One region of the Halobacillus amylolyticus genome, then DNA from elsewhere that is predicted to be linked to it. Evidence: riboswitches for the same ligand, from Rfam matches in the RefSeq annotation. Region 1 holds a riboswitch; each other region holds the start of a gene.
What was found. A riboswitch is a leader RNA that binds a small molecule or an ion and turns the genes downstream of it on or off. The one in region 1 is predicted to bind S-adenosylmethionine.
Positions count from the first base shown of each region.

Region 2: it holds a riboswitch for S-adenosylmethionine, as region 1 does, so the genes downstream of both, MUO15_RS07795 (hypothetical protein) here and MUO15_RS09160 (sodium:solute symporter family protein) in region 1, are expected to answer to the same signal.
Region 3: it holds a riboswitch for S-adenosylmethionine, as region 1 does, so the genes downstream of both, MUO15_RS00860 (YezD family protein) here and MUO15_RS09160 (sodium:solute symporter family protein) in region 1, are expected to answer to the same signal.

Region 1 covers NZ_CP095075.1:1,746,140-1,750,345, forward strand. The annotation lists partial or broken gene MUO15_RS09155 (malonate-semialdehyde dehydrogenase) at 240-389, opposite strand; gene MUO15_RS09160 (sodium:solute symporter family protein) at 504-2,006, opposite strand; SAM riboswitch class I at 2,239-2,346, opposite strand; SAM riboswitch class I at 2,559-2,662, shown strand; gene MUO15_RS09165 (LLM class flavin-dependent oxidoreductase) at 2,771-4,153, shown strand.
Region 2 covers NZ_CP095075.1:1,479,083-1,483,288, reverse strand. The annotation lists gene MUO15_RS07805 (argininosuccinate synthase) at 1-27, shown strand, start outside; gene argH (argininosuccinate lyase) at 20-1,393, shown strand; SAM riboswitch class I at 1,483-1,589, shown strand; gene MUO15_RS07795 (hypothetical protein) at 1,940-2,227, shown strand; gene MUO15_RS07790 (DinB family protein) at 2,243-2,728, shown strand; partial or broken gene MUO15_RS07785 (M14 family metallopeptidase) at 2,745-3,931, opposite strand; partial or broken gene MUO15_RS07780 (DEAD/DEAH box helicase) at 4,070-4,206, shown strand, end outside.
Region 3 covers NZ_CP095075.1:149,352-153,557, forward strand. The annotation lists partial or broken gene MUO15_RS00850 (5-methyltetrahydropteroyltriglutamate--homocysteine S-methyltransferase) at 1-518, opposite strand, end outside; gene metC (cystathionine beta-lyase) at 634-1,839, opposite strand; gene MUO15_RS00860 (YezD family protein) at 1,989-2,156, opposite strand; SAM riboswitch class I at 2,311-2,418, opposite strand; gene metH (methionine synthase) at 2,535-4,206, opposite strand, start outside.

The sequences.
Region 1 (4,206 bases):
ACCTTTATTTGCTTCGTATAAATAGTCCTCTATCCCTGGTCTGTATGCTGCCCCATCTCAGATTGTTGAATTACATTTATTTTGTGGAAATTGCACAATCAATAGATTTAGGATTATGCTAAACCCTTCAATAAAGAGCCTCCAAGCAGCATTTGAAAAAGCTACTTGGAGACTGAAGTCATGATTTCGATAGCCTAAACTCCTTCAAGTACAATCCTCCTAAAATCCCTTGTCTACCATCACACCCAACGAGTCTTCATCACTTTCTTACGAGTATAAAACTCGATCCCATCCTTCCCGTTAACATGCAAGTCACCATCGAATGAATCCTTCCATCCTGAGAACGGGAAGAAAGCCATCGGAGCTGGTACACGAATGTTTACACCCAGCCATTGGAACATCCAAGCAGGAACCATCATTGGAAAATTGAATGGGGTATTTCCTAAGTGATTCTACTTTTGTTTGTGTCAAAGTAATAACCTCTTAAATGTTGAGTTAATCGTTTAAAGCACATCTTTTAAAAAGACATCCTCTTCTTCTTTTGTTACATTAGACGTCGTGACTAAGCTCGTCACGATCATCACAACAAATCCAGCAGCAGCGGCAAGGAACAAGGATATATAAATATTTTCAAAGACATTCAAACTAGTAAAAAGAACATAGAGTCCCGTACCTGAAATGAGCGAGGCTATTGCACCGTAACCATTGGATTTCCCCCATAAATAGCCCAATACAATCGGAGCAAGGAGGCCACTGATAATCGCTGAGAAACTAAACTGAATCAGGATCGCCAGCGAATCAGGTCGATCGAGCGACAGGTAAAAGGTGGCCAAACCAACAAAGATGAGCGAGCCTTTGGCTACTTTTACCGAGCGTACATCCAATTGATGTTTGGATAACTTCCCTTTCGAAAGGATCGGAGCCAGCACCTTGTACAGATCGTTTCCAATGCTTGACGTAATACTCAAATACAAGCTGTCTGTACTTGATAGAATCGCTGAAATAATCCCAACGATGATAATCGCAGCAATGATTGGTGGAAAGGCTTCTAGTACATAGACGGGAATGGCCGAGTCCGCACTACTAAGCGATGGAGCCAGCACTCTAGCTGCCAGACCACCCAACACCATTAACACGGTAATGAAGAACATGCCAAGCCCCGCTGACATCGTAAACGGCCGAAGCTGATCCTCCGTTTCCAGTGATAACACTTTATTAAGCAGGTGCGGCATGACAACAAAACTAATATGTAAAAATTGAACCGACAAAATAGCTAAGACACTGTCATAGGGTCCGTTTAGCGGAGCGATCAATTCTGGATCGATCGCTTCTAGTTTAGTAGAAAGCTCACCAAATACATTCAGTCCCCCACCTATCGTCCAAAATAATGACGCAAAGATCAGGATAGATGTGATTACCATCAAGGTTCCTTGGATACCATCCGTAACAATTTGGGCAAAGGCACCGCCAAGTCCAATATAGAGAATCGTAATGGTCACACCAATCAGAATCCCCCAGAAATAAGGAATGCCGATAACGGATTCAAAGATTGTCGCCAACCCGACATTTTGACCGACAATATAATACACGTTAAACAATACTAAAAAAGTGACGAGGACTTGCAAGGTTTTGCTGTTATATCTTCTCCCAAGCCATTCAGGAAGTGTGGAAACTCCGCCGAACTTCTTTCCATATTTCCAAAACTTCTTAGCAAATAGCAGAAGAGCGATCCAGCCAGCCCCAAAGCCACCGAGCGTATACCATAATACTGAAACTCCATGTTCATAAGCTAGACCAGGAACACCTACAAACAAATTGGCACTAGCGAAACTTGCTGCATAGCTTGCCCCTACAAGCCAAGGGCTGACATTCCCTCTTGCTGTTGCAAAACCGTTCATCGATCTACTATGCTGATTCCCCTTTTTTCCAATCCATACAACAAAGACAAAGTACAAAGCCAGAAGACTGACAAGCGTCCATAACAGTGGTCCCGAAACAATTCCCATTAGTTATTTTCCTCCTTTGACCTTGGATAGACTTTATTCCAAATAAGTAAGCCAAGCCCCCAGAACACGGCTAGGGTAATAAAATAGATTGTAAACATGTACATTTCTCCCCTCATTTTGCTAATTATGTCTAACTTTATCCAACGTTCTTTAGCCTGTTATAAAGTTCTTTTCAATGAAATATAAAAAAGCCCCTTTCAAAGAAAGAGGCTGAATTCATATATGCTCCAACCTCTTATCTTCCAGACAAATAAAGTCTGTTGGAAGTAGCACCGTTCCCCTTGTAGGGTGGTTGCCGGGCGTCGTAGGGCCAAATCCCTCAGCCAACTCTTGATAAGAGTGAAAAACTATAAAATTATTCAAATAATCTGATAAACAGCATCATAGCAAAGTTTATATTTCCATGTCAACTCTCTTTTTTCAAAATTTGGGTTTATTAATCCTAAATACACCCTGACTAATCTGCGAAGGAACAGAATTTTTTAAAAATTAACATTGACACCTTTTGGGATATGCTGTATATTTTGGATCACATAAAAATTTAATTATAATTTCTTATCACGAGAGGTGGAGGGACTGGCCCTTTGAAACCTCGGCAGCAGACTGTAGTAGTACTGTGCCAATTCCAGCAAGCTCTATGGCTTGAAAGATAAGGAGGAGTCCATACATTTGCGTTTTCAACCTCTTCTTTTTCTTTAAAGAAGAGGTTTTTTCATGTGTTTGAGGTTGGAAACACTAAAAAGGAAATCTAGGGAGGAATACAGTTGACGAAACAAATTATTTTAAATGCCTTTGAAATGAATAGCGCGATGCACAATTCTCATGGGTTGTGGAAACATCCAAGAAGTCAGCGCCACCGCCGCTATAAAGACTTAGATTACTGGATGGACTTAGCTAAACTATTAGAAAGAGGCAAATTTGATGCCGTGTTTCTCGCCGATGTACTAGGAATCTATGACGTTTATAAAAAAAGTAAAGACCCCTCGATCCGTGATGGATTGCAGGTTCCTTTAAATGATCCTGCCCTGGTTATTCCAGCGATGGCCAGCGTGACCAAGCATTTATCCTTTGCGATGACGGTCAGCACCACCTATGAAGCTCCATTCGGGAATGCTCGGCGTTTCTCCACCCTCGATCACCTGACTAAAGGACGTATCGCGTGGAACGTGGTTACCTCTTACCTGCCAAATGCCGCGCGCAACTTTGGCCTTGAGAATATGATCAAACACGACGAACGCTACGATATCGCTGATGAATATCTTGATGTGTCTTATAAGCTCTGGGAGACGAGCTGGGAAGATGATGCCGTCGTTGAAGATGTCGAAAATAACACACTGGTTGATCCGGATAAAGTTCATGAAATTAATCACGAAGGAAAATACTTTTCCGTGGAAGGGCCGCACCTGAGTGAACCATCCTTACAACGGACACCTGTCCTCTATCAAGCCGGCACATCCGAACGCGGACGCGAATTCGCCTCCAAGCACGCCGAGTGTATCTTTGTCGGCGGCCCGACACCAGAGCGAATTCACTACTATGCCGATGATATTCGTAAGCGTGCGGAAAACCACGGCCGCAATCCAGATAATATTAAAATCTTCTCCTTCCTTAGCGTGATTGTTGGCGAAACAACAGAGGAAGCGGAACAAAAGTTTGAAGAATACGCACGTCACTGGAGTGCAGATGCCGCTAAAGCACAATACGGAGCAAGCGGCTATGACATCGGCGAGTATGAAGAAATGGATCCAGATCTTCCTTTTGAATACACAAAGTCCACAGAAGGCGGCCACTATAAAGCGGCCACACTAACAAAAGACGCACCTAAGAAGCTAACCGTTGGCGAAGTGCTCAATCGCTTTGAGTCACCAGACCGTAATAGTATTATCGTTGGAAATCCGACTGAGGTTGCCGACGCAATCCAGTTTCAATTTGAAGAGTCGGGTGTGGATGGCTTTAACTTGAACCATTTAGTAACCCCTGGGGATCTGGAAGACTTTGTTGATTTGGTGATACCAGAGCTGCAAGAGCGTGGATTGTATAAGAAGGATTACCAGGAGGGTACGTTGAGAGAGAAGCTGTTTCCGCATGGGGAAAGTGGGCTGCCTGAGGATCATCCTGGGAGTCAATATAGATATTCATTAACGTGATTATCTTGATGGGCTAAAGTTGACATCTCTACTATCCCATCAGTAATACACGC
Region 2 (4,206 bases), 270 kb from region 1:
GAGCAGCCGGTGAGTGTGCATGAGTAAACTTTGGGGCGGACGATTTACTAAACCAACCAATAAGCTGGTCGAAGAGTACACCTCTTCGATCGGTTTTGATGACAGGCTGGCTCTACAGGACATAAAAGGCAGTCTTGCGCATGTCGATATGCTTGGAAAGTGTGGGATCATTTCTCAGGAGGAAGCTGCACAAATCATAGAAGGATTAAACATTATCCAAAAGAAAGTTGAGAACGAAGAAGTGACGTTTTCTGTTGAACATGAAGACATTCATATGAATATTGAAAAACTGTTGATCGATGAGATTGGTCCTGTTGGCGGCAAGCTCCATACAGGGAGAAGCCGGAATGACCAGGTAGCGACTGATATGCACTTATATTTGAAGGAAAAAACCACTTATCTCATTCAGCTTGTTGAAGCGGTGCAAGAGGCGCTTGTCAGCCAGGCGGAATCTCATGTCGAAACGATCATTCCTGGTTATACACACTTGCAGCGAGCACAGCCGGTTTCGTTTGCCCATCATTTGCTTGCCTATTTTTGGATGTTTGAGCGCGATAAGGAGCGTCTTAAGGACAGTGTGAAACGGATTGATTGGTCGCCGCTTGGTGCGGCGGCACTTGCTGGTACGCCTTACCCTGTCGATAGAAAGATGACGGCGGAGACGCTCGGATTTGATAACGTTTATCCAAACTCATTGGACGCCGTCAGCGATCGGGATTTCATCCTGGAATTTTTGTCGATCTCATCCATTTTAATTACACATATTTCAAGACTGTCGGATGAATTGATTCTTTGGAGCAGTCAGGAATTTGATTTCATTGAGCTTGATGATGCGTTTTGTACGGGTTCGAGCATTATGCCGCAGAAGAAGAATCCGGATGTGCCTGAGCTGCTGCGTGGCAAGACAGGAAGGATTTACGGTAATCTGATGGGGCTGCTCACGCTTCTGAAGGGTCTTCCGCTTGCCTATAATAAGGATATGCAGGAGGACAAGGAAGGGATGTTCGATACGGTGGAGACGCTTGATGGGGCGCTTTCCTTGCTTGCTCCGATGCTTGCTTCAATGGAAGTGAAGGGGGCGAATATGCGTCAGGCGGTGAACGAGGATTATTCGAATGCAACCGATATTGCAGATTATTTGGCCGTAAAAGGGTTGCCGTTTCGCCAGGCTCATGAGGTGATCGGTAAGATTGTGCTTTATGCAATTGAAAAGAATAAATATTTGCTTGATTTGACGCTTGATGAGTATAAGGAATTTTCTGAGCTGTTTGAAAAGGACATCTTTGCAAAACTAGCTCCCGAACAGGTTGTGGCTGCCCGGAAAAGTGAAGGTGGCACAGGATTTGAACAGGTGGCACAACAGCTTGAGTTGGCAAAGCAGCACATTAAATAATGTAATTTAACTTTGTCAATATTCTGAATACTATTGACTTTAGTATGGTTTATTTGTAACATGACAAGTAACTTAATAACGTTTACTTACTCTTATCTAGAGCAGGCTGAGGGATTTGGCCCTTTGACGCCCGGCAACCGGTCTATCGACACGGTGCTACTTCCAACGGACATAGTTTGTGTTCGGAAGATGAGAGGTCGAAGTACAACCTTCACCCTCTTTCATTTTGAAAGGGGCTTTTTATTATTCAAGAAGCGGGTGATATGGGATGAATAAGGACGAGTGGCTAAAGCGGTCTAAGGAACCGAAAGTAACTCATCGAGACGTACGATTAGGATTACACAATCCCCATGGAGGATGCGGTAATTAAAGTGCTAGCCAATAGCATTGGAAGCATCACGGTTAAGGCCAACTGTCACTTCTTAAAACATCTCGTCATACCATACCTGTGTGTTAGTCATGTTTTATGAGGATAAACGGCAGTATGTTTGAGATGGGTGAAAAAGGGCTATTATAACAGTAAAAACGATGAAAGGATATGACGATATGACTAAACACGTAGAGGCCTATTTTAAGACGGAGAATGATGCTGAAAGTGCTAAAGCTTCCTTGCAAAAGATTGAAATTGAGAACGAGCTTGTTGAACCAATCCCAGATGATTCATCGCTGTTGGCTCGATTAGTTCCATTAAGCAATTTCAAAAATCCTGGCTCAGATCGCCATTTGACCCATCTACTACAATTTGATGTGAAGGAAGAGGGGTACAAAAGTGCCTTAAGCATTATTGAGGAGCATGACGGACATATGGATCAGTCTGAAGTGGAAAGTAACTAGAGTAGGAGTGGCGTTATGAATGGTCAAGGTTTTTCAAAAAAACAGCAGGTCATTGGACATTTCGAAGATTCGATTGATTGGGTACAATCCTTAAGTCAACTGCCGGAGGAATCATGGAGGCTGCCAATTGAACAAGGTAAATGGAGCGTAGCGGAAGTTGTACGCCATCTTGTGCTATGGGATGAATTTATTATAAATAAACGTTTGCCGTACCTGTTCACCTCACAGGATATGCCAGTGCCGCCTGATGTTGAAGTAATGAATGAGAAAGCAGCTATTCAAGCACGCAATGACAGTAAGGAAGAAACGGTTGATTTATTCGAGCAAACGAGACGTGAGCTTGTGAATCGATTAAATGATATTGAGGATATTCGCTACGAAGAGGCGATATCTTTGCAATCCAGTAAAGTAAGTTTATATGAATACTTGGAAGGGATTATGCAGCATGACGTGCATCACTTTGAGCAAATTAAACAAGTTCTCAATGATAAAGATGCCTGAGGAGCAGGCATCTTATCTACATATAAATGCTCGCTAAAAATATCCCCAGTGTTTCTTGATAAATTTCTTCAAATTGGCTTAGCGGGAGGGGGTTAACGCCGCTTCCCAATTCAACTGTATAACCTGGACACTGCCATACTTTAATAAACCAATCCTTGTATCCAGCATAGCTATCAATAAACTGGATGGGTTCATAACCACTTACTCTTTCAAACTCATTCACAATCACTTCAGCCCTTTGTGGGGCAAGCCCTTCATATCCCCAATAAATGACTTCCCCTTGCGTATGAAAAGCCAACAATTTATCAAAGGAACGAGTTCCGGCTAATTCTGCCATTGTAATACTCTCCGGTTCCGTTAACGGCTGATAACCTGGAAAGTCGCGGGGGCTGGTTCCGTTGGTTTGCGGGCAGCTTCTACCTCCCACATGGCAGGATATTGGTTATTTAAGTCAACTCCACGTATATTAGCTTTCCATCCACTAAAATCGGAACTGCCATTGTTAATTTGTAGAGCGAGCTCTCCGAATTCACCTTCAGGAGGCCCGTTTAGTACGAGGTTAACGCCATCGGGATCAACCATCGGAACAATAGATAAGGTGATCTGATCATAAAAAGGATTCATCAGCCTTCCACGAATGGTTTCTCTATTCGTTAGTGATAGTAAATATGTGTTTAAAAATTCCATAATGATGGCTGTCGTTATCCATTCGTTAGCATGAAAGGAGCCGTTCCAGTGAACCACCCTTGGTCCTCGCCCAATTTGTAACTCCACTAAGTCTTTCCCCATAACGCTATTTCCGATCGCTTCTCTCCTAATAAAAGGATACAGCTCATAAAGCTGGTTTAAATGATTCGTTAAAACCTGGAAGTCATAATTCTGATTGCCATTCACAACAGGTGTGGTCACTCGCTTGGGAATTTGTATCGTTTGTCCCACTTGTAGTGAGGTTGGATTGACAGTTGGATTCAATAGAAGCAGATTGTCTAAAGAAATTTGATGAGCTGTAGCAATTTTATAAAACGTGTCTTCTGGCCGTATTTGGTAGATGGAGGAACGGTATCCAGGTATTCTTACAGTCTGGCCTACATTTAAATTAGTAGGAATAACAGAAGGATTAGAATCAATAATTAAGGATAAAGGAACATTAAATGTATTGGCATAGTACCAAAGTGTATCTCCTTGTCTTACTTGAATATCCATTTATGGCCCCCTAACATTGTTGTTCCCTATATTATATGGGTTTTGAAACGAGTACATGAGGTTATTTTTACAAAAGCATTCACAGCTTAAAGATTTCAGTTAGAATAGAAGGAGGAAATGAGGAAAGAAGTGAATGAGATGAAAACATTTAAAGATATTGAGATAGAAGGCGCATTAGTTGAAAGGCTTAGAATCCATGGAGTAACGGCCCCCACCCCCATTCAGGAAAAAACAATTCCGAGGCTTCTGGATGGGAAGGATGTTATTGCAAAGGC
Region 3 (4,206 bases), 1.6 Mb from region 1:
TCATAGAAGGCACGAATTGCTTTTTTGTATGCCAAAGTTAAATCATGAATAAATCCTTCTATAGTATCATAGAATTCTTCAATTTTTTTGCCTCTAAAGAAAAGCATATTAGGACTTGGTATTGTGAACTTTGCTGTATGTGACCCAGCAATACTATGAAGAAACTTGTAATCCTCGAGCATAGGGTGATCAGTGAAATCTATCTTACCCGTGACCTCAACTCCATAAGCTTTGGTAACTATATTATGGAATTCCAGTCCTTTTTCCGGGACGAATCCTTCGACGCCGTCTAAACCTTCGAGGAAATCAAAATGCCACCAAGCCCGACGAAAATCGCCATCTGTTACAGCTTCAAGACCGATTTCTTTTTGCTTTTCTACGATTCTAACAATTTCCGCATCTTCAATTACACGCAATTCTGCACGATCAATATCACCAGCTGCTTTTTGAATACGTGCTTTTTCAATTCTTTTTGATCTTAATAGGCTTCCTACCTGATCCGCTCGAAATGGGGGAGTGTCTTTGCTTTGTTTCTTAACGCTGGAGTTTCGCTATTACTCATAATTATTCCTTCTTCCATTAATGATTTATTTGATGACTCTAAACTTACAAGTTAAATGTACTGCAACTGAATCAACCCCTATGTTTTAATAAAATACGTTTCTCCTTTCTCAATTGGGTGGCTGCCTCTAGGGCTTGATCGATATCCTCGATTAGATCATTTACATGCTCGAGTCCAACAGAGAGCCTAAGCAGTCCATCGGTAATTCCCCTTGCTTCTCTTTCTGTTTCAGGCATAGCTGCATGTGACATGGTGGCAGGATAGGATAGAATCGACTCCACTGCACCAAGACTGACAGCAAAAACAGGCAGGCGAATATGTTCAACAAATGCTTTCGCTGCTGCTTTATTAGGTAACCGAAAAGATAGAAGTGCTCCAGACCCTTTCGATTGCCGTACGTGTATAGGATGACCAGGGTGAAAGGATAGACCAGGATAGTAGACTTCACTAATTAAAGGGTGATCATTAAGATGGGTTGCTATTTTTAGTGCTGTATCCGAAGATTGTGTCAGTCGAGCACCTAATGTTTTGATCCCTTGAATTAAATGGTAGGCATCCTGTGCGCCTAAAATCGAACCAAATGAGTTTTGAATAAATGCTAATCTTTCACCAAGTTCTTCATTCTTAGTTACCGCCAGGCCCGCAATAATATCGCTGTGACCAGATAAAAATTTGGTAGCACTATGAAGGACAAGATCGACGCCAAATTGAAGCGGGTTCTGGTAAAGAGGTGTCATAAAAGTGTTATCGACAAAAGTTAGACAACCATGTGCTTTGGCTAATTTTACGATTCCTTCTATATCTGTAATATTTAAGCAGGGATTAGAAGGGGTTTCTATATAAATAACCTTTGTATTCGGTCGAATTTCACGGCATGTTTCGTTAAGGTCGGTCATGTTAACAAAGGTGTGCTCAATATTGAATTTTCTCAATACTTCTGTGATCAGACGATACGTTCCACCGTAAACGTCCTTTGAGATTAGGACATGGTCACCTGAAGAAAGGAGCATAAATGCAGAAGAAATAGCTGCCATCCCTGATGCGAATGCTAATCCTGTTTTACCACCTTCCAGGTTTGCAATGGTTTGTTCCAATGCTTGCCTTGTTGGGTTGCCTGATCTGCTGTAATCATATGGACCAAACGTATCGAAGTTTTCCTGATGGTAGGTGGATGACAAGTAGATAGGGACGTTCACGGCCCCTGTTTTATTTTCCTTATTTCCATGAGTTGAAGCGTGAATGAATCTGGTTTCCAGTTGATCTTTGTAAGAACCCATAGTAAGTTTTCCTCCCTGTCTAAAGTTCAAGAGATTTGTATTATTAAAATTAACTCTTCCATCAAAAAGGCACCTTTATATCCCGATCGTTATCGAAAATAAAGATGCCTTTAGTTGACTAATCAGCATGAGCAATATTCAGTTTTGAGCTAATCATTGTCTTTGTTAGATTTTTTATTTAGTGGATAACGTTTTTTTTCTGTGTAATCAATTTGTGTAATTTCCCCATCATGTACCGTAATGGCTACCGAACCATATTCTATGTTCTCTAAGGCTGAAACAATGTCATTAATCTTTTTTTCGAGAGTACTTTTCATACCATTACCTCCTGCTTGCAAATTAATGTAAGATGTAATTCGCTGTATCTTTTGCCTTTGGTAAGTCCAATCAGCAAGATAAACATTTACTAAAAATCAAAATAAAAAACCTCTTTCCGTAATAAGAAGAGGTTAAGTAGAACGTTACTTTCTCTTCTTATCTTTTCAAGCCTGCACGGCTTGCTGGAATTGGCACAGTACTTAGTTAAAGTCTGCTGCCGAGGTTTCAATGGGCCAGTCCCTCCACCTCTCTGGATAAGAAAAATCGTTATCAATTTGATTATCCTATAATTTACACGTATTAACATTCCTTGTCAATCATTTAATGCAAAAATTTAAATTATTCTAAAATCAACAGGGTATTGCTACTCATATCTCTTAATGCACATTGAAATAACGCGCTTCAGGATGAGCAAACACAATGGCCGTTACCGAGGCCTCTGGTTCCATCATACATTCCTCTGTCAATTCGACCCCAATTTGTTCCGGTCTAATCAATTGAAATAATTTTCTCTGATCCTCCAAATCCGGGCAAGCTGGGTAACCGAAAGAATACCGCTGTCCCTGGTATTTAGCTGAAAAACGCTCTTGCATCGTAAAGTCTGTCGGATCAGGGAATCCCCATTTATCACGCATAAGTTGATGGATGTGTTCAGCCAATCCTTCTGCCGATTCTAATGCCAATGCCTGCAGGGCGTGGCTTTTCAAATATTCTCCCTGTTGTTTCATGTCCAGAGAACGCTCCCTAATCCCTTTTCCAGCTGTTACAGAGAAGAATCCTACGTAGTCCACTTCACCGCTTGAGACTGGGCGCAAATAATCAGCTAAACAAAGATAGGGATCACGGTTTTGGCGTGGAAAAGTAAAACGTTCGATGATCGTTTGTTGATCAACGGAGTCATATATGATTACATCATCCCCATCGGATTGAGCTGGAAAGAATTGATAAAGTGCAGACGGCTGAATCCAATTCTCTTTTTGCGCTTTTACAAGTAATTCATCGACGACCTCTTTTAGTTGAAGTGCTTTATTATTTTTCTCTTCCAGCAACTTTGAGAATTTACCCTTTAGCCCCAAATGATGTCCAATCAGCATCTGCATATTAATAAAAGGCTCAATATGAGCAACCGAGTAATCTCGTAAAATGTGCAGTTCAAAATCGTGCGGTTGATAAACCGGAACTGTCTTAGATACTTTTGACACCGGCTTTTCGGCTACAGCTGTTGCCGACTGAGCTTGAGCTTTGACATGACTTCTAGCTATAACTTTTGCTTGTTTTTCTTGCTGTTCGCGAATGAGCAGCTCACGATCCTCCAGATCACTGAGCCGATTCGATAGAGCAAGTCCGTCCATGGCATCTTTTGCATAAAAAACGGATCCATCATATTGTGAGGCGATTTTTGTATTGGTAAACTTCCTTGAGAGGGCAGCGCCTCCTACCAATATCGGCAATTCGATTTGTTGCTGCTTCAAATCCTGAGCAGTCAAAACCATTTGCTGAGCTGACTTTACAAGCAAGCCCGACAACCCAATGACGTCTGGCTTTTCTTCGTGAATATGTTTGATTAAATCGGAAGGGGTTACTTTGATGCCCAGATCGACGACGTCAAAACCATTGTTGCTTAAAATAATATCCACGAGGTTTTTACCAATGTCGTGAACGTCGCCTTTAACCGTGGCCAAAAGAATTTTCCCTTTTTTATTTGACGTGTCGCCTTTTTCCATATGTGGCTCAAGGTAAGCGACTGATGTCTTCATGACTTCTGCACTTTGCAAAACTTCAGCGACAATGAGCTGGTTGTCGTTGAATAAACGCCCTACTTCAGCCATGCCAGCCATAAGTGGACCATTGATGATTTTTAATGGCGTCGGATAAGTTTCTAGTGCCTTCTCAAGGTCGGGAATCAACCCTTCCTTTGTTCCTTCCACCACATAATGAGCTAATCTTTCAGGTAGATTCATTGTCGAAGTTGGTGCTTTTACTTCCTTTTTCTTTCCTCTGTAGAAAGCTGTAAATGTAGCGAGTGTAGTATCAGTCGTTTGAAAAAGA